DNA from 3 places in the Burkholderia sp. Bp9031 genome. Region 1 is predicted to be linked to each of the others. Evidence: riboswitches for the same ligand, from Rfam matches in the RefSeq annotation. Region 1 holds a riboswitch; each other region holds the start of a gene.
The links. A riboswitch is a leader RNA that binds a small molecule or an ion and turns the genes downstream of it on or off. The one in region 1 is predicted to bind cobalamin.
Positions count from the first base shown of each region.

Region 1 (7,583 bases):
GCCGTCACGCAGCGCGGTCACGATCGCGTCGAGCCGGCGAATGCCCATGTAGATCACGATCGTCATCCGCGTCGCGGCCAGCGCGCGCCAGTCGGGTTCGTCGGCACCCGCACCGTGGCCCGTGACGAAGATCACGCCCTGCGCGTCGCCGCGATGCGTGACCGGAATGCCGAGCGCGGCCGGCGCGGCGATGCCGGCCGTGATGCCGTTGACGACCTCGACCGGAAAACCGGCCGCGCCGAGCGCGAGCAGTTCCTCGCCGCCGCGGCCGAACACGAACGGATCGCCGCCCTTGAGGCGCGCGACGCTGCGGCCCGCGCGCAGGTGCGCGAGCATCGCGGCGACGATCGTCTCCTGCGGCGTCGATGCATGGCCGCCGCGCTTGCCGACGTGCTCGATGCGTGCGTCGGCGCGCGCGTGGCGCAATACGTCGGGGTTCACGAGATCGTCGACGAGCAGCACGTCGGCCGCGGCGATCGCGCGCACGGCCTTGAGCGTCAGCAGATCGGCGTCGCCGGGGCCGGCGCCGACGAGCCATGCGCGGCTCATCGGACGCGGCACGGCGCGCACCGTGTCGTAGCGGTGGAAAGGGGACAGCGAGCGGCACATCGGCGGCCGGCGGACAGGCAGTGCATGACGGATCGAGCGAAGCCCGCGCGAGCGCGGGCGGAAAGCGCACCCCATCCGTTCCCCGCGGATCGGGCGTTCGGCGAGCCTCGGGCTCGCCCCTTGCGTCGGCCGGTATCCGGGCTGGCCGCTTGCCAGGCCGCAGCCTTCCCACCCGCTGAAGGGCAGTGGCATCGCGGGCGGCCTGGGCGCGTGCGGGGGGGAACCGCGGCGCGCGGGCGGCGTACCGTTGCGGGGACAGCACAGGCCGGGCGGACTTCCGCCTCCTGTTTCCCGTTTAACTGCGTGCGCGGAATGCGCATGCGAGCACCGAACGCGGCGCATACGATAGCACAGCGCCCGGCCCGCGCGAACCCGCCGCGCGGGTGCCGGGATGCGGCCGCGGGCGCGGTGCCGCGGTCATGCCGAAGCCTCCCGCGGCGGCCCGTTGCGCCTTGACGCTCCGCGCACCGCCGCCTACACTCGCACGCGTTTCGGTGCTCGCACGCGCCTCTCCGGCGTGCGCAGTTAAACGGGAAACAGGGAGCCTGCCTGCGCCGCAGTCGAGCCAACCTGTGCTGCCCCCGCAACGGTAAGCGAACGCGTCGCGCGCAAGCGCCACGCAGCGCCGCTTCGCCGCATGCCCGCCGCATGCGGACGACCGCCACTGGATGCCGCGCATCCGGGAAGGCGAAGCGGCGTGTTCGTCAGCCCGGATACCGGCCGAAACGTTGGGGTTCAGCGCCGCGGGGAGGCGGCGCATCGTCCACGGCCGCAGCACGCCCGACGCCCGCGCGTTTCCCGCTTTCCCCGCCGATCCGCCCGCCGCACGCGCGCCGGGCCGGCGCGACGAACGGCAGGCGGCGCGGGCAGGGCCGACGGCGGCCGTGTTGGCATTCACGATGTCGACCGTTCGCAAGGAAGCGTCATGTCCGATTCGTCGTTCCGTCCGTTCTGCAGCCGTCCGTGCGGACTGCACCGCGCCATCCCCGCGATTCGCCAAATGACATGCCGCGCCGCCATCGACGCGACGATCCCGGCCTGATTCCATTTTCGCCACAGGACCTACCATGACCCTACGCAAGCTTCCCGTCACGATCGTCACGGGCTTTCTCGGCAGCGGCAAGACCACGCTGATGCGCCACATCCTGCAGCACGCCGAAGGCCGCCGCATCGCGGTGATCGTCAACGAATTCGGCGAGCTCGGCATCGACGGCGAAATCCTCAAGGGCTGCGGGATCGGCTGCGAGGATGCGGAGGGCGCGCAGGGCGAAGCGTCGGGCCAGCTGTACGAGCTCGCGAACGGCTGCCTGTGCTGCACCGTGCAGGAGGAGTTCTATCCGGTGATGGAAGCGCTCGTCGAGCGCCGCGCCGACATCGATCACGTGCTGATCGAGACGTCGGGCCTCGCGCTGCCGAAGCCGCTCGTGCAGGCCTTCAACTGGCCGACGATCCGCAACAGCTTCACGGTCGACGCGGTCGTGACCGTCGTCGACGGGCCGGCCGCCGCGAGCGGCCAGTTCGCCGAGAACCCGCAGGCCGTCGACGCGCAGCGCCGCGCCGATCCGAACCTCGATCACGAATCGCCGCTGCACGAATTGTTCGCCGATCAGCTGTCGTCCGCCGATCTCGTGATCGTGAACAAGGCCGACCTCGTCGCCGACGCGCAGTTCGCCGAAGTCGAAGCCGCGATCCGCGAGGAAATCCCGCCGCAGGTGAAGATCGTGCGCGCGACGCGCGGCGAACTGGATCTCGCGATGCTGCTCGGGCTCGAGTCGGCATCGGAGGAAACGATCCATCTGCGGCACGACCATCACGGCTCGGCCGACGACGGCGATCACGACCACCATCACGACGATTTCGATTCGGTCGTCGTGTCGGGCGATGCCGGTTCGCGCGAAGCGACGATCGCCGCGCTGCAGCGTGTCGTCGAGGCACATACGATCTATCGCGCGAAAGGCTTCGCGGCGCTGCCCGATGCGCCGATGCGGCTCGTGATCCAGGGCGTCGGCCGCCGCTTCGACAGCTATTTCGACCGTCGCTGGCAGGACGGCGAGCCGCGCACGAGCCGCTTCGTGCTGATCGGCGAGGATCTCGACGCGGCCGCGCTGCAGCGCGCGTTCGACGCCGCGTGCGCGGCGCAAATGCAACAGGCGTAACGCGCGATGCATCTGCTGCGCACCACGCCGGGCGGCTTCGTCGACGATACGCAGGGTGTCGTCCGGATCGACCAGCAGCCGGCCGACATCGTGATCCTGAGCTCGGCCGACACGACGCTGTCGCTGCTGGCCAGCGTCGTGCCGAAGCTGCCGGCCGGCTTTCCGAGCGTGCGGCTTGCGAACGTCACGTTCCTGCGGCAGCCGGCGTCGGTCGATTTCTATGTCGACGACGTGCTGCGTCACGCGAAGACGGTCGTGATCGATCACCTCGGCGGCGAAGCATACTGGCCGTACGGGATCGAACAGGCCGTGTCGCTCGCGTCGAAACGCAAGCAGCAGCTCGCGATGTTCTCGGGCGACCTGCAGGAAGACCCGAACCTCGTCGCGAAGAGCACGGTCGCGCCCGACCTGTGCCGGCTGTGGTGGCGCTACCTGCGCGAAGGCGGGATGCACAATGCCGAAGCGTTGCTGCGCAGCATCGCGTTCCATACGCTCGGCTTCGGCGACGAACCCGAGCAGCCGCGCCCGCTGCCGGCCGCCGCGCTGTATCACCCGGCGCGCGACCCGGCGAGCGTCGACGACTGGCAAGCGCGCTGGACGCCCGGTGCGCCCGTCGTCGCGATCCTGTTCTATCGCGCGCACTGGCAGGCCGCGAACACGGCCGTGTTCGACGCGCTGGCCGATGCGCTCGTGCGCGAAGGGCTCAATCCGCTGCCGATCGCGGTCACGTCGCTGAAGGACGCGGTGAGCCGCGAGGTCATCACGCAGCTCTGCGACACGCACGGCGTCGCGCTCGTGCTGAACACCACGGCCTTCGCGGCCGGCGCGATCGACAGCGCCGAGCCCAACGTGCTCGCCGGCGACGCGCCCGTGCTGCAGGTGATCCTGTCCGGCGGCAACCGCGACGCATGGGTGGCCGACAATCAGGGGCTGCACGCGCGCGACATCGCGATGCACATCGCGCTGCCCGAGGTCGACGGGCGCATCGTCACGCGCGCGGTGAGCTTCAAGGGGCTCGCGTATCGTTGCCCGCACACTGAAGTCGACGTCGTGCGCTACCAGCCGGACGCCGAACGAATCGCGTTCGTCGCGGCGCTCGCGCGCGGCTGGTGCCGGCTGCGCACGCTCGACAATGCCGACAAGCGCATCGCGCTGATCCTCGCGAACTATCCGCAAAGCGAAGGGCGGATCGGCAACGGCGTCGGGCTCGATACGCCGGCGTCCGCGCTGCGCGTGCTGTCGACGCTGCGCGACGCGGGCTATGCCGTGGCCGACCTGCCGACCGACGGCGACGCGCTGATCGCGCGACTCACCGAAGGCGTGACCAACGACCCGGCCGTGCGCGCGTTGCGCCCCGCGTTCCAGAGTTTCGCGCTGGCCGACTACATCGCGCATTTCGCGCGGCTGCCGGCTGGCGTGCGCGACGCGCTGAACGAACGCTGGGGCCCGCCCGAAGCCGACCCGACGCTGCGCCAGGGCCGCTTCACAATCGCCGGCTGGCGCGCGGGCAACGTGTTCGTCGGCATCCAGCCGTCGCGTTCGCGCGGCGAGAACGACTATGCGAGCTACCACGACGCGGACCTCGTGCCGCCGCACGCGTACCTCGCGTTCTATTTCTGGCTGCGCGATGCGTTCGCCATCGACGCGGTCATCCACCTCGGCAAGCACGGCAACCTCGAATGGCTGCCGGGCAAGAGCGTCGCACTGTCCGACGCGTGCTGGCCCGACCTGACCCTCGGACCGCTGCCGCACCTGTATCCGTTCATCGTCAACGATCCGGGCGAGGGCAGCCAGGCGAAGCGACGCGCGCAGGCGGTGATCGTCGATCACTTGATGCCGCCGCTCACGCGCGCGGAGAACTACGGCCCGCTGCAGGATCTCGAACGGCAGGTCGACGAGTACTACGAAGCACTGATGGTCGATGCGCGGCGCGCGAAGCTGCTGCGCAAGACGATCCTCGCGACGATCGCCGAACACCGGCTGCATGACGAGCTGAGCGTGTCGCCGCCGCGCGACGCGGGCGCCGAGGATGCGCTGCTGACGCGCGTCGATGCGTGGCTGTGCGAACTGAAGGAAGCGCAGATTCGCGACGGGCTGCACGTGTTCGGCGCGTCGCCGGCCGACCGTCAGCGGCGCGATACGCTGCTCGCGCTCGCACGCTTTCCGGTCGGCGACGGCAAGGGCGAACGCGCGGGACTGATTGCCGCGCTCGCGCGCGACCTCGCGCTCGGCGACGCGTTCGATCCGCTCGCAGCCGACTGGGCCGCGCCGTGGACGGGCCCGCGGCCCGCCGTTCTGCAGTCGCTCGACGAATCGCCGTGGCGCCATGCGGGCGATACGCGCGAGCGGCTCGAGCGGCTCGCGCAGCAGTGGCTGGACGGGCTGTGCGCGCACGCCGGCGTCGATCCCGGCATCGACACCACGCCACCCGGCGACTGGCCGCACACGCTCGCGGTGATCGAACGCGTGCGCTCGACGCTGATGCCCGCGCTCGACGCGTGCGGCGGCGAGGAGCTGCGCCAGCTGCTGCGCGGGCTCGACGGCCGCTTCGTGCCGCCCGGGCCGAGCGGCTCGCCGTCGCGCGGCCGGCCCGACGTGCTGCCGACGGGCCGCAACTTCTATTCGGTCGATACGCGCGCGGTGCCGACGCAGGCCGCGTGGTCGCTCGGGCTGAAATCCGCGCAGCAACTGATCGAGCGCCATCTGCAGGATCACGGCGACTATCCGCGCGCGATCGGGCTGTCGGTCTGGGGGACGGCCACGATGCGCACCGGCGGCGACGATATCGCGCAGGCGTTCGCGCTCATCGGCGTACGGCCGAAATGGGCGCACGGCAGCCATCGCGTGACCGACTTCGAGATCCTGCCGATCGAGATCTTCGACCGGCCGCGCATCGACGTGACGCTGCGCGTGTCGGGCTTCTTCCGCGATGCGTTCCCGAACCTGATGCACTTGTTCGACGCGGCCGTGCAGGCCGTCGCCGCACTCGACGAGCCCGAGGAACTCAACCCGATCCGCGCGCGCATCGAGCGCGAACGCGCGAAATGGATCGAGCAGGGCGTGGCACCCGACGAAGCGCGGCGCCGGGCCGGCTGGCGCGTGTTCGGCGCGCGGCCGGGCAGCTACGGCGCGGGCCTGCAGGACCTGATCGACCAGCGCCGCTGGCAGACCGACGCCGACCTCGCCGACGCATATCGCCGCTGGGGCGGCCATGCATACGCGCAGAACAGCGCGGGCGACGCCGCCCCCGACGTGTTCGGCGAGCGGCTCGCGACGATCGACGTCGTCGTGCAGAACCAGGACAGCCGCGAACACGACATCCTCGACTCGAACGACTACTACCAGTTCCAGGGCGGGATGACGGCGGCCGTGCGCCACCTGTCCGGGCAACAGCCGAGCATCTACCACGGCGACCATGCGAACCCGGTCGCGCCGAAGATGCGCACGCTGCGCGAGGAGATCGCGCGCGTGATCCGCTCGCGCGTCGTCAACCCGAAATGGCTCGACGGCGTGAAGCGTCACGGCTACAAGGGCGCGGCCGAAATGGCCGCGACCGTCGACTACCTGTACGGCTATGACGCGACCGCGCGCGTGCTGTCGGACCACCAGTACGCGCTCGTCGCCGACGCGTACCTGTTCGACGACGCTACCCGCGCGTTCCTCGAACGGCACAACCCGAAGGCGCTGCACGGCATCTGCGAACGCTTCGTCGAAGCGATGCAGCGCGGACTGTGGCAGCAGCCGGGCGACTATCGCGAGCGGATCGAAGCGGTCTGGCTCGACAGCGAACAACTCCAGGAAGGGGGGCGGCGATGACCGATCCGACGACGCACCGCGCACGCACGGTGTTCCCGTTCGCGGCGCTGGTCGCGCAGCAACCGCTGCAGCAGGCGCTGCTGCTCGCGGCGATCGATCCGTCGCTCGGCGGCGTGCTCGTCAGCGGGCCGCGCGGCACCGCGAAATCGACCGCCGCGCGGGCGCTCGCGGAATTGCTGCCCGAAGGCGAATTCGTCACGCTGCCGCTGTCGGCGAGCGACGAGCAGGTCACGGGCACGCTCGATCTCGCGCATGCGCTCGCCGAAAACGGCGTGCGCTTCCGGCCGGGCCTGCTCGCCCGCGCGCATCGCGGCGTGCTGTACGTCGACGAGGTGAACCTGCTCGCCGACGGGCTCGTCGATACGCTGCTCGACGTCGCCGCGAGCGGCGTGAACGTGGTCGAGCGCGATGGCGTGTCGCACGCGCACGATGCACGCTTCGTGCTGGTGGGCACGATGAATCCCGAGGAAGGCGAACTGCGTCCGCAACTGCTCGACCGCTTCGGGCTGATGGTCGAGCTCGAGAACTGTTTCGACGCCGCGCAGCGCGAGCAGATCGTGAAGGCGCGTCTTGCGTTCGATCTCGATCCGCACGCGTTTCGCGAGCGTCATGCGGCGGCGCAGCGCGCACTCGGCGACCGGATTCACGCGGCACGGGCACGGCTGTCGACGCGGGATTTCGACGATGCGGTTCACGCACGCGTCAGCGCGCTGTGCATCGACGCGGCCGTCGACGGCCTGCGCGCCGACCTCGTGATGCTGCGCGCCGCGCGCGCGCTCGCGGCGCTGGAGCAGGCCGACGCGGTGACGGTATCGCACGTCGAGCGCGTGGCCGACGCGGTGCTGCGGCATCGGCGCCACGCGGGTACGCCGCCGCCGTCGGGCGCGTCGCCATCGAGCGGCGACCGTGATGCCCCTTCGCCGCCGGACACGCGCCGGCAGCCCGGCAATCAACCGGACGGGGCACGCAACGATGCGACGGCATCGCAAGGCGACTGGGGCT
Region 1 is NZ_QTPW01000005.1:169,147-176,729, reverse strand. It holds gene cobA (uroporphyrinogen-III C-methyltransferase) at 1-609, opposite strand, end outside; cobalamin riboswitch at 719-956, opposite strand; cobalamin riboswitch at 1,085-1,349, shown strand; gene cobW (cobalamin biosynthesis protein CobW) at 1,677-2,765, shown strand; gene cobN (cobaltochelatase subunit CobN) at 2,772-6,581, shown strand; gene DIE15_RS09115 (ATP-binding protein) at 6,578-7,583, shown strand, end outside.

Region 2 (7,583 bases), on a different contig from region 1:
CCGTGATCCTGATGTGGTGGGTGATGATGATCGCGATGATGACGCCCGGCGCGGCGCCGCTCGTGCTGCTGTACCGGCGCGTGCTGCGGCATCACGATCCGGCGGGCACGGGAGCGGCATTCACGTCGACCTGCCTGCTGGCCGGCTATCTGGCATCGTGGTTCGCGTTCTCGGTCGCTGCGGCCGCGCTGCAGATGCTGCTGCAGCCTGCCGGCCTGATCTCCGGAATGATGCTGTGGTCGAAGAGCGCGATGCTGTCCGCGATCGTGCTCGCGCTGGCCGGCATTTACCAGTTCTCGCCGTTGAAGCAGGCATGCCTGCGGCAATGCCGGTCACCGGTGCGGTTCCTCACAACGTACTGGCGGCCGGGAATCACGGGCAGCTTCCTGCTCGGCGTGCGCCACGGCGCGTATTGCGTAGGCTGTTGCTGGCTGCTGATGGCGCTGCTGTTCGTCGGCGGCGTGATGAACGTCGTGTGGATCATCGCGTTGTCGCTGTTCGTACTGGTCGAAAAGGTGCTGCCGGGCGGCGAGTACGTCGGGCGCGCGTTGGGTGTCGTGCTGATCGCGTGGGCCGTCGCGACGTTGCTGGTGTAGGGTGGCGTATTCGTCATCCGCCGCGCGCGGGAGTATCTCGATGAAGATCCGATGCATTGCCATTGCCATCACAGTCCTCGGTGCGATGGGCGTCGTTGCGGCACAGGTGCGGGCGGCGGGCAGCATGTCCGACATGAACATGGGCGACATGAAGATGTCGGCACCGGCCGCGGCGCTGACCGATGCCGAAGTGAAACGGATCGATGCCGCGCGCGGGATGGTGACGCTGAAGCACGGCGCGCTCGAGAACGTCGGGATGGCGCCGATGACGATGGCGTTCAAGGCCGGCGACCCGGCGATGATCGAGTCGCTGCGCGTGGGCGACAAGGTCAAGGTCCGGGTCGAGCGCGTGAACGGCGCGCTTACGATCGTGAAGCTCGTGAAGCGGCAGTGACATACGTCCGGCCGATATGGCCTTGATGCCCCTTCCTTCACGCGCCCCGCGGAAGCAGGGTGCCTGACGATGAATACGCAAACGGCAGTGCCGCGCTAACCGGCATCGTCACCGGAAATGTCGTCGGGCTGCGCGAAATTCAACTCGACGCCATTGCCGGCCGGGTCGGTGAAAAACAGCTGCAGCTGGCGCGTGAGCGGCACGTACGTGCGCGAGTACCGGATCTTCGCGTCGGTGAGACGCCGTTCCATGTCGACAGCGTCCGCGCATGAAAATGCCATATGGTCGAACGTATTGACGACATGCGCCGGCCGCACCTCGCCGGGCCATGCTTCCGACAGGTGGAGGATCGCCTGGGTCCCCGCGTAGAGCCAGTAGCCGTTGCTCTGGAACGGCGGCCGATAGCCTAACTCGAGGCCCACGACGTTCACGTAGAAATCGCGCAGCGTATCGAGCGTCGCCCGATCCGCGCGCAGGTTGTAATGATTGAGTCCGATCACTGTCATGGCAGATTGTCCGGTGCTTGCAAGGTGCGCGGTGCACAGCATCGCGCACCGAACCGCATCCTGTCACCCCCGAATGCCTTTGACCGGCGCAGCCGGACGCGCGAGCCCGCGGGCCGGCAGCGGCGTCGACATCACGATCGACGTGCGCGTTTCGCCGTACAGGTTGATGCGCTCGATCAGTTGCTCGAGGTGCGCCATGCTGACCGCGACGAACCGCATCACGTACGAATCCGCGCCGGTTACGTGATGGCACTCGACCACTTCGGGAATCGTCTCCAGCAGCTTCAGGAATTTCGCCTTCGCCGGCTGCGGCACCGTGATGCCGATCAGCGCGCTTACCGGGTACCCGGCGGCGGCCGGATTGACCCGCGCCGTGTAGCCTTCGATCACGCCGGCCGACTCGAGACGCTTCACGCGTTCCGTCACCGCCGGCACCGACAGGTGAACCTGGCGCGCCAGCTCCGTGTAGCTGATGCGGCCGTTGGCCTGCAGCAGCGCGAGTATCTTCCAGTCGAGTTCGTCCATCGTGGTGGAGTTTTTAAGCTGAAGCAGCCATTTTTCCTTAAAAACCGCCTTCAGCGGCGACCGGACTTTCCCTACGATGACGTTTCAAGCCACGGGATGTCGCGAGGAGCCGGCCATGCTGTTCATCAAGTCCGTCGTGATGGGATTGTCGATCGCGGTGCCGGTCGGCCCGATCGGCATGCTGTGCATCCAGCGGGGCCTGAGCCGCGGCTTTCGTGCCGGGTTCGCGACGGGGATCGGCGCCGCATGCGCCGATGCGATCTACGGGCTGTTCGGCGCGCTGGGCGTCGCCGGCATCGTCACCGCGTTTCCGATGCTGACCGTCGCGCTGAAAATTGGCGGCGGCGCGTTCCTCGTGTGGCTGGCCTGGACCATCGCGCGGCAGGCGCCGGCCACGTCGGCGACACAACGCGATTTGCCGCGCACGACCGTGCTGCGCGATTTCCTGACGACGTTCGGCCTGACGCTGTCCAACCCGATGACGATCCTGTCGTTCGTCGGCATTTTCGCGGCGCTCGGCCCGCTGGCGGGCACGCATGACGACGCAATGGGGGCGGCCGTCGCGCTGATGGTCGTCGGCGTGTTCCTGGGTTCCGCGACGTGGTGGCTGTGCCTGAGCGGCGCGACCGCCGTGTTGCGCACGAAGATGTCGCTGACGTTCATGCACGGGCTGTCGCGCGTGTCGGCCGTCGTGATCGCGGTGTTTGGCGCGATCCAGTTGATCGCGGGTGTGCGAGGCGTCGTATGGTCCTGATGCGCACCGCAGCGCGATCGAACGCGCCCGCTCGCGCACGACGACGGCATCCGGCACCCGAAATCGTGTCCGCAGCGGCACCCGCGACCGCGGGCGCCGCTGCACCGACCGCCCCGGTCAGAACGTATAACTGACCTTGCCGAACGCGGTGCGGCCGAGCGTGTTGTAACCGTACGCGGTCATGTACTGGCGGTCGAACAGGTTCGACAGCGTCGCCGACACCGTCAGGTGCGCATTGATCTTGTACGACGCGCGCAGGTTGACGGTCAGGTACGACGGCAGATACGTCGTGTTGGCCGGGTCGTCGAATGTCGTGCCGCCGTAGCTCGCCGTTGCCCCCGTGCTCAGCGCGTGCAGGTGCAGTTCGTCCCAGGTGTGGTCGATATTCACGCTGACCGTCTGGCGCGGCCGGCGGTTGAGCCAGCTGTCGTTGGTTTCGTCCTGCGGATTCAGGATGCCGACGGCGATGCTCGCCGGCGTCGAGCGGCCGATCGTGCCCTTGTACGACAGGTCGATGCCGCGGATATGCGAGCGGCCGATGTTCATCGGCGAGAACGTCGCGGGGTTGTACGCGATCAGGTTGTTGATGCGCGTGTCGTAGATCGCGGCGCTGAACGTGCCGTACGCGGTGTTCGCGTCGAGCGCGGCCTCGACCGAATCGCTGCGCTCCGGATTCAGGTTCGGATTGCCGTAACCGGGGTAGTACAGGTCGTTGAACGCCGGCAGGCGAAACGCATTGCCGTACGACACGCGCGCCGTGTACACCGGCGTGATCGCCCACGACAGCGCAGCGTTGCCGGTGTTCACGGCTTTCCCCGCGATGATCTCGTGACGGCCCGCGACGAACATCGTCACGCTGCCGAGCGTCGCCGATTGATGCAGCGAGAACGCGGAGTCATTGCGCGTCGGCACGCCTTCCGGCATGTCGACGGGCAGGAACGCCTGCTCGCGCGTGAAGTCGTACGCGACTTTCGTCTCGCCCGACAGCGGCAGGCCGAACAGGCGGAAGCCGTGTTCCTGATGCGTCAGCGACGTCGACGAGCTGATGCGCTGCGAGTTGATCTGGTCGGTCGAAATGGACGGGTCGCTCGCATACAGGAACTGGCGGTCGTTCGCATAACCGAACGACTGGTCGAACTGCGTGTCGGGCGTGATGTCGAGATGGAACGCGATGCCGGTCGTCAGCTGATGATCGAGCTGTCGGTTCGCAAAGCCGGCGTTGTCATAGGACAGGTCGGAGCGGTGATACAGCGCGAACGTCGAGATCGACCAGTTGTCGCGTGCGTAGCCGAGGCGTGCATCGAGGTCCTGCGCGTGATACGGATTGCGGCCGTCCTCGTGGTATGGCAACACGGGCCGCGTTGCGTCGATGCCGGCCGTGTTGTAGTCGTGCAGCCCGAGCGAGTAGGTGAGTCCGCCGAGTGCGGCGAGCGGCCCGGTGGAGGGCACGGTGCCCGACGTGCGCAACTGCGTGTCGAAGGTCTTGTTCGAGCCGCCGCCGAACGACACGGTCGTCTGGTTGGGTTGGCCGGCGGCGCGGCGCGTGAACAGCTGCACGACGCCGCCCATTGCGTTCGCACCGAACGACGCGGCGGCCGGCCCCGAAATCACCTCGACGCGCTCGAATGCTTCGGTCGGCAGGTCGGCCCACGGCGCGATGCCGGTGGTCGGCGAGCCGATCCGGATGCCGTCGATGAACACCGCGACCTGGCTGGCCGACGAGCCGCGGATGCTGACCGATGCCGACGCGCCGGGGCCGCCGGTCGTCGAGACGGTCACGCCCGGCAGTGTCGCGAGCGCCTGCGTGATGCTCGGATCGCTCGGCGACAGCCGGTCGAGGTCGGCGCGCGTGAGCACCTGCGTCGTCGCATAGCGCTGGTCGAACGACTCGGGCAGGTGCCGCGTGTCGGTCACGGTGATCGTCGGGAGGTCGGCGCCATTTGCAGGCTGGGACGGCTGCGCGGGTGCCGTGTCGCCAGCGGCGTGGGCGATCGGGGAGAGCAGCGCGGTGGCGGCGGACGTGGCGAGAAGGTGGCGAAGATTCATGATGCGGCGAGCGTGATCGTGTTGCAGGTACGGCGTACGCGCGGGAAGACGCCGCGCATGCCGGCGGCGCAGCGGCGCGACGCTTCCGGCGTGGAAGCGGAGGCGGAAAGATGGGACATCCGAAGGATCCTGAGGTCGGGCCGTCCATGCAACGGGGCGACCGCCAAAGGCGGTGCCTGGCGCGCCGGGACACCCCGCCCGGTGCGGCTGCTTGGACCTCGGGTCGATGGCAGGTCTCCTGGCTCGCGGGTCGTCATTCGCGCCGGCCTTCCCGGTTTCCCAGTGGCGTGGAGTGGCGCGGATTCGCCGCTTACAGTTGCGGGGGCAGCCGCAGATTCGAGGCGCTGCCTCTCCTGCGTTCCCTTTTGATCCCGTCTCCGGGAACCATCAGCGCGCAAGCGTAATGGCGAGCGCTCGGGCGCGTCAATTATCGAAGCGCGCGGGGATGCGAAAAAACGTCATTGTTCGGCGAATTTTTTCTATTTCCTTTCGCTCAAGGCGCCCGAACCGCGCTTCATGTCTGATGAAACGGGATCTCGGCGGCGCCGCAATCGCGCCGGAATCGGCTCGGTGCGATGCCCGTCCATCGCACGAACGCCCGCCGAAACGCTTCCTCGCCACCAAATCCGAGATGCGCTGCAATCCGCGCGACCGGCCAGTCCGACTCGCGCAGGCAGCGCCGCGCGACGTCGGCGAGGCACTGCTCGCGCAACACGTGATAGCCGCTGCCTTCGGCGGCCAGCCGCCGCCGCAACGTCGCCTCGCTCACGCCCAGCCACGTCGCCAGCTCGGCGAGCGCCGGCAGCGCCTGCTCGCGCGCGAGCGCCGCATCGAGAAAGCCGCGTACTTGCTGCGCCCATGACACGACGGCCGGCGTCGCATCGATCAGACGAAACGGAAAATCGACGAGGAAGGCGGCAAGCTCACCCGGCTGGCGGATCACGCGGGCATCGAGCCGCGCCGCATCGAACGCGAATCCATAGGTCTTGCGACCGATGTCGACCGGCGCGTTGAACAGCCCGAGCAGCGGCATCGCGTCGTCGCGGCGCGGATGGCCGAGCCAGACTTCGTCCGGCCGCAGCGGCTGCCCGATCAGCCAGCCGAACAACTGCAGATAGCAGAACAGCCCGGTCAGATCGACGAGGCATGCGGCCCGGCTGCGCGTGCGGCGCAGCGAATCCATCCGGAACGTCGCACGAGCGTCGCGCACCGTGAGCGACAGCGTGCCGGCACGCGGCGTCAGCATCTCGCAGAACTCGGCCGCACAGCGGATCGCGTCGGCGAGCGTCGCGCAACTGAGCAGGCAGCGGCACATCAGGTCGACTTCCTGCTTGCGCATCGGCGGATGGCCGTCGCCGCGCGCGACCTGCGCCTCGAGCCGCTCGATCGCGTCGCGGTACAGCGCGACGAAGCCGCCGGGCGTCGCTGCCGTTGCGGTCGTTGCGTCCGGCGTCGCGCGCGGTTGCGCCTGCGGCGCACCGCTGCGCGCCAGTTCGTCGAGCAGGCGCGCGCCGAGTCCCGGCAGCACGCGGCCGCGTGCCGGCATTGCGCGCTGTTTCATGTCTCTCCCGATCTGAGCGTTGCGACAGGGGTTGGTGAGCGGGCTGGTAGGGGTTCGCCGACCGTCGCCACGCAAGAATGCTATCCACGCCGGTTGCTTCCGGCCTCGCCGGAACGGCGTAGGCGGCCGGTTTTGCTTCCCGCCACGAACCACCCGAGACGACCCGCGAATGATTCAGATCGTAGACGAAATCACCCTCGCGCCCGAGCGCATTTCCGACGTGCTGGCGCTGCTGCACGACCGCTATCTGCCGGGCCATGCGGCGCGTGGGCTCGTGGCGGCCGGCCGCTGGGTGTCACCGCCCGTCGCGGTGCCGGGGCAGCCGAGCACGCTGTGGCTGACGTGGCAGGTTGCCGACGCGCCGTCGTACTACCGGATGCGCGCGCTGACCGACGGCGACGTGGTCGCGTTCTGGATGGCCGTCGACGCGCTGTGCGACACGCGTCGCCGCCATGTGATGACGGACGCCGATGCGCCGCTGCCCGCGCTGACGGAGGTCGACCATGCGGCATGACACGGCCCAGATATACGTTTCGGCGATCGACGATGCCGGCGCATTCGAACGTGCATTGCGCGACGCCGCGCATGCGCTGCCCGGCGCAACCCGCGTGGCGCTCGCGCGCAATCTCGAAGGCTGCTGGGGCGCGGGCGGCTACACGCTCGACGTATTGCGCGACGAACGGGCGACCGTTCAAGCGACGGATTTCACCGCGCTGTCGCGTGTGCCGGGCGTCGTGCGGATCGACGGCGCCGCGTGCCGCGCGATCGGCGGCGGCCTGCGCGAGCCGGCGTTGCGCGACGGCGTATGGCGCACGCTGATGCTGCGTGTGCGGCCGGAGGCCGGCGAAGCGCGCGTGCGCGACCTCGAGCGCGAACTGCTGCGCATGCCCGCGTTCATGCCCGGCATCCGCAACTGGCGGCTGAGCCGGAGCGTGGCGCCCGGCGGGTGGACCCACGTCTGGCAACAGGAGTTCGCGCACGTCGGCGACCTGCTCGGCGAATACCTGCTGCATCCGTATCACTGGGGCTGGGTCGACCGCCGATTCGACGCCGAAAGCCCCGACTGGACGGTCGATGCGATCTCGCATGCGTTCTGTCCGCTCGCGTCGAGCCTGCTGGCCGACACGGCGGCGTGACGCGCGGCGCGCATACGACCCGCCGCAATGCAAACGACAACACTGGAGACACCACCATGCGAGCC
Region 2 is NZ_QTPW01000001.1:230,338-237,920, reverse strand. It holds gene DIE15_RS01065 (DUF2182 domain-containing protein) at 1-596, shown strand, start outside; gene DIE15_RS01060 (copper-binding protein) at 637-990, shown strand; gene DIE15_RS01055 (VOC family protein) at 1,086-1,496, opposite strand; gene DIE15_RS01050 (Lrp/AsnC family transcriptional regulator) at 1,560-2,021, opposite strand; gene DIE15_RS01045 (LysE/ArgO family amino acid transporter) at 2,137-2,775, shown strand; gene DIE15_RS01040 (TonB-dependent receptor domain-containing protein) at 2,893-4,821, opposite strand; cobalamin riboswitch at 5,032-5,225, opposite strand; gene DIE15_RS01035 (AraC family transcriptional regulator) at 5,336-6,382, opposite strand; gene DIE15_RS01030 (hypothetical protein) at 6,552-6,896, shown strand; gene DIE15_RS01025 (Dabb family protein) at 6,886-7,518, shown strand; gene DIE15_RS01020 (NADP-dependent oxidoreductase) at 7,575-7,583, shown strand, end outside.
Region 2: linked by a shared signal. The riboswitch ahead of DIE15_RS01040 (TonB-dependent receptor domain-containing protein) and the one ahead of cobW (cobalamin biosynthesis protein CobW) in region 1 are both predicted to bind cobalamin.

Region 3 (7,583 bases), on a different contig from region 1:
GGTGCGCGAAGCGCTCAAGTACTGGCCGCTGCTGCTGCTCGCGATCGGTGCGAACGTCTACGGCATCGCCGGCGTGTATTTCAGCAACATCTTCATGATCAGCTACGCGACGCAGTTCCTGTCGCTCGACCGGTCGATGGTGCTGCATTGCATGACGATCGTCGCCGTGCTGCAGTTCGTCGTGCAGCTCGCGGCCGCGTTCCTCGCGCAGCGCTTCGGCACCACGCGCGTGCTGCTGATCACCGGCGCATGGGCTGCGATCGTCCCGTTCGTCATGCTGCCGCTCGTGCACATGGGCACGCCGCTGTCGATTACGGTCGGCGTCGGCCTCGCGACGCTCGCGGAATCGGGCTACTACTCGGTGGTTGCAGGCTTCGTCAGCGGTATCTTCGTCGCACGCATCCGCTACACGGCGATCTCGATCGCGTACCAGGTGTGCGGCGCGCTCGCCGGCGGCCTCACGCCGCTCGTTGCGACCATCATCGCGCAGAACACCGCGCCACAATGGTGGCCGCTCGCGCTCCAGTACACCAGCGCCGCGATCCTGTCATCGCTGTGCGTGTGGCTGATCTCGCGTCGCGTCAGCATTGACGATGCGAGTGCGCCCGGCAAGACGAACGAGCCGCTGCCGCGCGGCGCGCGCACCGCGTAATTTCCGGTGCAACGGGCAGGCGGCTTCGCCTGCCCGGTTTCCACGCATGCGGGCGGTCGTCCGGTCGCGCACTCCCGCTCCAGGATTCCGCTCTCCCGTCTGTTTCGCGCTGGTCGAGCGGGTAGCGGATGCGTTCGCACATGGCGGGAATGCACCTCGAGGATCAAGCAGCAGAAACGACGTGTTCCGAGGCCTGCCCGGGAAGGTCTCGACCGGTACGGCACCCGCCGCCGGATCATCGATCGCGGCGGCAGGCATACCGCATTCGCGCGTTATTGCACCTGGCTGCGCAGCGTCTTGGCGGCGGCGACCATGTTCGTCAGCGCCGGAATCACTTCCCGCCACTGGCGCGTCTTCAGTCCGCAGTCCGGGTTCACCCACAGGCGTTCCGCCGGAATCCGCTCGGCCGCCTTCTTCATCAGGCCCACGATGTGATCCTGCGTCGGGATGTTCGGCGAATGGATGTCGTACACGCCCGGGCCGATCTCGTTCGGATACCTGAAGCTGTCGAACGCGTCGAGCAGTTCCATGTCCGAGCGCGATGTCTCGATCGTGATCACGTCCGCGTCCATGTCGGCGATCGACGCGATGATGTCGTTGAACTCCGAATAGCACATGTGCGTGTGGATCTGCGTGTCGTCCCGCACGCCGTTCGCCGTGATGCGGAACGACTCGACCGCCCACGTCAGGTACTCGCCCCATCGCGCGCGGCGCAGCGGCAACCCTTCGCGCAGCGCGGCCTCGTCGATCTGGATCACGCGCACGCCGGCCTTCTCGAGATCGAGCACTTCGTCGCGGATCGCGAGCGCGAGCTGGTAGCACGACACCGAGCGCGGCTGGTCGTCACGCACGAACGACCAGTTCAGGATCGTCACCGGTCCGGTCAGCATGCCCTTCATCGGCTTGTTCGTCAGCGACTGCGCGTACGCGATCCATTCGACCGTCATCGCTTTCGGACGGCTGATGTCGCCGAACAGGATCGGCGGCTTCACGCAGCGCGAACCGTACGACTGCACCCAGCCGAACTGGCTGAATGCGTAGCCGTCGAGCTGCTCGCCGAAGTATTCGACCATGTCGTTGCGCTCGGCTTCACCGTGCACGAGCACGTCGAGCTCGAGCGATTCCTGTTCGCGCACGCTGCGCTCGATCTCGGCCTGCATCGCGTTGCGGTAGCCGGCTTCATCCAGCGCGCCGGCCTTGAACTGGCTGCGCGCCTGGCGGATTTCGGCGGTCTGCGGAAACGAGCCGATCGTCGTCGTCGGGAAGGCCGGCAGGTTCAAGCGTGCCGACTGCTTCGGCGCGCGTTCCGGATAGGGGCTCGCGCGGTTGCCGAGCTGCGCGTCGATGCGCGCGATCGAGGCCTTCACCGCCGGGTTGTGCACGCGCGGCGAACGGCGGCGCGACTCGATCGCGGCGGCGTTTGCGGCAAGCGCGTCGGCCACCCTGTCGCGGCCTTCGTTCAGCGCGGTCGCGAGCACCTTCAGTTCGTCGAGCTTCTGCAGCGCGAACGCAAGCCACGAACGGATCTCCGCGTCGAGCTTCTCTTCGCTCGCCAGATCGACCGGCACGTGCAGCAGCGAGCACGAAGGCGCAAGCCACAGGCGACCGCCCAATTGCTTCGCGAGCGGTTCGAGCCAGTCGAGCGTCGCGTTCAGGTCCGTCTTCCAGATGTTGCGGCCGTTGATCGCGCCCACCGACAGCACGCGGTCGGCCGGCAGTTCACGCACCAGTGCATCGATTTCGTCGCGCGCGTTGATCGCGTCGATGTGCAGGCCGTCGACCGGCAGCGAGGCAGCGAGCGTCAGGTTGTCCTGCAACTGGCCGAAGTACGTCGCGAGCAGCAGCTTGATGCGGCGCGTTTCGAGCGCCGCATACGCGGTGCGAAATGCCTGGCGCCATTCGGCGTCGAGTTCGGTCACGAGGATCGGCTCGTCGATCTGCATCCATTCGACACCCTGCGCGGTCAGCGTGTCGAGCAGCGCGCCGTACACCGGCAGCAGCTTCGGCAGCAGCGCGAGGCGATCAGAATCGTCCTTCGCCTTGCCGAGCCACAGATACGTGACGGGGCCGAGGATCACCGGCTTCGCGTTGATGCCTTGCGCCTTCGCCTCGGCCAATTGCTGCAGCAGTCGCGACGGATCGAGCGAAAAGTTCGTGTCCGCATGGAGTTCCGGCACGATGTAGTGATAGTTCGTGTCGAACCACTTCGTCATTTCGCCGGCCGCGACACCGCCGCAGCATGCCGCATGTTCTTCCGCCGACTGCGCCGAACGGCCGCGCGCGACGCGGAAATAGTTGTCGAGCGGATCGCCGTGGAAGTCCTGCACGCGCTTCGGCAGGTTGCCGAGCGTGAAGCTCATGTCGAGCACCTGGTCGTAGAACGCGAAATCGCCGATCGGCGCGAGATCGAGTTCGCGCTGGTCGTTCCAGTGGCGCTGGCGGAGCGAGGCGCCGAGTGCCCTCAGCTCGTCGCGCGGCGATTCGCCCTTCCAGTAGCGTTCGAGAGCGAACTTGAGTTCGCGCTTCGCGCCGATGCGCGGGAAACCGAGGTTGTGTGTCGTCACCATGAAGCTGCCGTCCAGAGAAAAATTGAAGATCCGGCAGTCATCATAGGGATTTCATCCCATGAAATAAAATGGCATTATTTCATTTATCCATTAAGTTTGTTCATGCGTCTCTGGGTTGAGCGATATCCATGCTGGAACGATTCCATCTCGTCGTGATCCGTGAAGTCGAGCGCCAGGGCTCGCTGACCGCAGCCGCCAATGCGCTGCATCTCACGCAATCGGCGCTCAGCCATACCGTCCGGAAGATCGAGCAGCAGCTCGGCACGCCGATCTGGGATCGGGAAGGACGCGGGCTGCGGCTCACGCAAGGCGGGCAATATCTGCTGAAGCTCGCGAACCGGCTGCTGCCGCAGTTCGAGCTCGCCGAGGAGCGGATGAAGCAGTATGCAAAGGGCGAGCGCGGCACGCTGCGCATCGGGATGGAGTGCCATCCGTGCTACCAGTGGCTGCTGAAGGTCGTGTCGCCGTACCTGTCGCGCTGGCCGGACGTCGACGTGGACGTGAAGCAGCGCTTCCAGTTCGGCGGCATCGGCGCGCTGTTCGGCCATGACATCGACGTGCTCGTGACGCCCGACCCGCTGAACAAGCCGGGGCTGCGCTTCGATCCCGTGTTCGATTACGAGCAGGTGCTGGTCGTCGCGGACGCGCACCGGTTCGCCAACGCCGACTACGTGACGCCCGAGCAGCTGACCGACGAAGTCCTGATCACCTACCCGGTCGAGACCGACCGGCTCGACATCTACAACCAGTTCCTGACGCCGGCCGGCATCGTGCCGCGGCGCCACAAGTCGATCGAGACGACTGACATCATGCTGCAGATGGTCGCGAGCGGGCGCGGCGTGGCCGCGCTGCCGAGATGGCTTGCCGACGAATATGCGGACCGGATGCCGGTCGTGCCGGTCAGGCTGGGGAAGAAGGGCATCGCGAAGCAGATCTTTCTCGGTATCCGCGAAGCGGATGCATCGATCGACTATCTGGCCGCATTCGTCGCGCTGGCGCGCGAATCGACGTGGAGCGCGCCGCGCATGCTGCGCTAGGCGCGCCCCGGTGCAACGTGCGTCAGGCGGCGCGCATGCCGGTGCGTTCACCGCGTTCGACCCATGCACCGAACAGCAGGCCGATCGTCGTCCACATGAGCGCCTGCATGCCGATCGCGGCGACGCGGAACTTCCACAGCAACACCGCCGGGAAATCGGCCGGCAACTCGCTGACCGACGGCAGCCCGATCTGCACGGCCGCGATGATCGCGACAAACACGAGCCCGGCGACGATCGACGCGTTCCACTGCCCGAGTTTCGCCAGCAGATGGCGGCGCACGCTGACCGAGAACACCATCGTCGCGACCGAGATCGCGATCATCAGGAAGAACAGCCCCGTGCGATAGCCGATCGTGTCGGGATCGCCGACCGACGGCGGATTGGCCGGGTACTTGAGGTTCGGCACGATCACGAGCGCGACGAACGCCGCCAGCGCGAGCCATGCGGCGAGCGGCCGTGCCGGGAGGCGGCTGCCTCGTCCGTAGGCATACGCAAAGACCAGCGAGAACAGTCCGCCGAATGCCGCGCCGTAGGTCACGACGCCGGTCAGCAGGCCAACGCCGGCCTGCGTGTGACGGCTGACCAGTTCGGGCTCCGGCGCTTCGCCCTTGGCGGCGTCGGTCTTTTCTTCGAAGGAGATTGCCTGATCGACCTGCGGTTCGCCGACGATTCTGGCGAAACCGAACGTGAGGAGGCCCGCGGCGATGCCTGCGAGCATCCCGCGCATGAGCAGCTTTCCGACCATCGTGTACTCCGCGTCAGTGGCAGGGAAAGCCGAGCAGATGGCGACCGTCGTGGACGAACTCGTGCACGTACATGCCCGGTACGAGCGACGTCGCGCCCTGTTCCGCGCCGACGAAATACAGCGCGAGCAGCAGGATCAGGCCGACGAAGATGGCCCACGGCAACAGTTCGCGGACGGGAATGGGCGCCGGCACGACGACCGGCTTCAGCACTGCTTCGCTCATGGATGCACCTCAGGGGAATCGCGCCCCGACAAATGTTGGATGGAATACGCAGGCAGGTCTGGCTTCCGGGATCGAGGATCCCCGGTTACAGTGGCGCGACCGCGCCGGGCTTGCACCGGCTTCCGCCTTTCGTATCGTGCGAATTGTACGCGCGAACGTTCGCGCGTTGAAGGCCCGTGCACGACGGGCGCGGCCATGCAAAACCTTCCGGACATCGACATGACCCAGCCTGCCTCGCTGTGCCTGATCGCGCATGCGTCGACCCGTGCGATGCGCGCCGGCGCGTTTCCCGCTGACGATGCGCTCGATGCCCGCGGGCTCGCCGATGCTGCCGCGCTACGCGAGCGGTTCGCCGGCAGCCGCGACGCGATCGTGCTGTGCAGCCCCGCACGCTGTGCGCAGCAAACCGCCGATGCGCTCGGGCTGCGCGCCGGCATCGACGATGCGCTGCGCGATGTCGACTACGCCAACTGGCGCGGCAAGCGGCTGCACGACCTCGCGCGCGATATCCCCGACGAGCTCGGCGCCTGGATCGACGATCCGTCCGCGTCGCCGCACGGCGGCGAATCGTTCGAGAACGTCGCACGCCGCGTCGACGCATGGTTGAACGCGCTGCCGCGCGATCGCGATATCGTCGCGATCACGCATGCGGCGATCGTTCGGGCTGCCATCGCGCACGTGCGTCGGATAGGTGCAAAGGCTGCGATCCGCATCGAAGTCGCGCCGCTGTCGTGCTCGGTATTCACCGCATCGCGAGATGGCTGGACAGTGGCCACGGACGACGTTCGGCGCGATACCGATGCGTAAGGAGATTGACGGCGCCACTTTCTTACATATCTGAAAGGTAACGGTTCGTCCTCCCGACTGTCATCAAACTGACGGATAGCGAAAGCTAGGATTGGCTGCGGTTCCCTTACGAGATGCCGTCATGAATCAGCCCACTTCGTCCGCCGCGCACAATTCCGGCTCCACCGAACGTACCCGGCAGGTCGGCTATGCCGTCTTCCTGCTGGTGCTTGCGATCGGTGCAGTCTATATCGCCACCCATCTGATTGCCGATCTGTCGCCCATCCGCGAAGGATCGTTGTTCCCGTACCTGATGCTCGGTGCCGCGCTGGTGATCGCGCTCGGCTTCGAATTCGTCAATGGCTTCCACGACACGGCGAACGCGGTCGCGACCGTGATCTACACCCACTCGCTGACGCCGAACGTCGCGGTGATCTGGTCAGGCATGTGGAACTTCCTCGGCGTGATGGTTTCGAGCGGCGCCGTCGCATTCGGCATCCTGCAGTTGCTACCGGTCGAGCTGATCCTGCAGGTCGGCAGCGGTTCGGGTTTCGCGATGGTGTTCGCGCTGCTGATCGCCGCGATCGTCTGGAACCTGGCGACCTGGTATTTCGGGTTGCCGTCGTCGAGCTCGCATACGCTGATCGGGTCGATCATCGGCGTCGGGCTGATGAACCAGCTGATGCACGGGCCGTCGGGCACGAGCGGCGTCGACTGGGGCCAGGCGCTCGGCGTCGGCAAGTCGCTGCTGTTCTCGCCGATCGTCGGCTTCCTGTGCGCGTCGCTGCTGCTGCTCCTGCTGAAGGCCGTCGTGCGGATTCCGGAACTGTACAAGGAGCCGCCGAAGGATCAGCCGCCGCCGTTCTGGATCCGCTGCCTGCTGATCCTCACGTGCACGGGCGTGTCGTTTGCGCACGGGTCGAACGACGGGCAGAAGGGGATGGGCCTCATCATGCTGATCCTGATCGGCACGGTGCCGACTGCGTATGCACTGAACAAGGCGGTCACGCCGGCCGAATCGCAGACGTTCGTCGCCGTCGCGAACCAGGCGGCCGCGACCTTCGCGAAATACTCGAACGGCGTCGCGCCGTCCGCGAATCCGCGTGCCGATGTCGAGCACTTCGTGCAGCGTCGCGAGATGACGCCCGCCGTGCTGCCGGCCGTGCAGCAACTGTCCACGTCGCTCGCGACCGCGGTCGGTTCGTCGGGCTCGATGGCGGCCGTGCCGCAGCGTGACGTCGACAACGTGCGCAACACGATGTATCTGGTATCCGAAGCGATTCGCCTGATCGAGAAGTCGGGTCAGCCCGCCTTCGCCGCCGACGACAAGCTCGCGATCGACAACTACCACAAGCAGCTCGATCACGCGACCAAGTTCATTCCGACCTGGGTGAAGGTGGCCGTTGCGATCGCGCTGGGTCTCGGCACGATGGTCGGCTGGAAACGGATTGTCGTAACCGTCGGCGAGAAAATCGGCAAGCAGCATCTGACGTACGGACAGGGCGCGTCGGCCGAACTCGTCGCAATGCTGACGATCGGCGCGGCCGATGCATACGGGCTGCCCGTATCGACG
Region 3 is NZ_QTPW01000042.1:3,620-11,202, reverse strand. It holds gene DIE15_RS33150 (MFS transporter) at 1-652, shown strand, start outside; gene metE (5-methyltetrahydropteroyltriglutamate--homocysteine S-methyltransferase) at 925-3,219, opposite strand; gene DIE15_RS33140 (LysR family transcriptional regulator) at 3,348-4,256, shown strand; gene DIE15_RS33135 (CbtA family protein) at 4,279-5,001, opposite strand; gene DIE15_RS33130 (CbtB-domain containing protein) at 5,015-5,224, opposite strand; cobalamin riboswitch at 5,258-5,392, opposite strand; gene DIE15_RS33125 (histidine phosphatase family protein) at 5,444-6,031, shown strand; gene DIE15_RS33120 (inorganic phosphate transporter) at 6,153-7,583, shown strand, end outside.
Region 3: linked by a shared signal. The riboswitch ahead of DIE15_RS33130 (CbtB-domain containing protein) and the one ahead of cobW (cobalamin biosynthesis protein CobW) in region 1 are both predicted to bind cobalamin.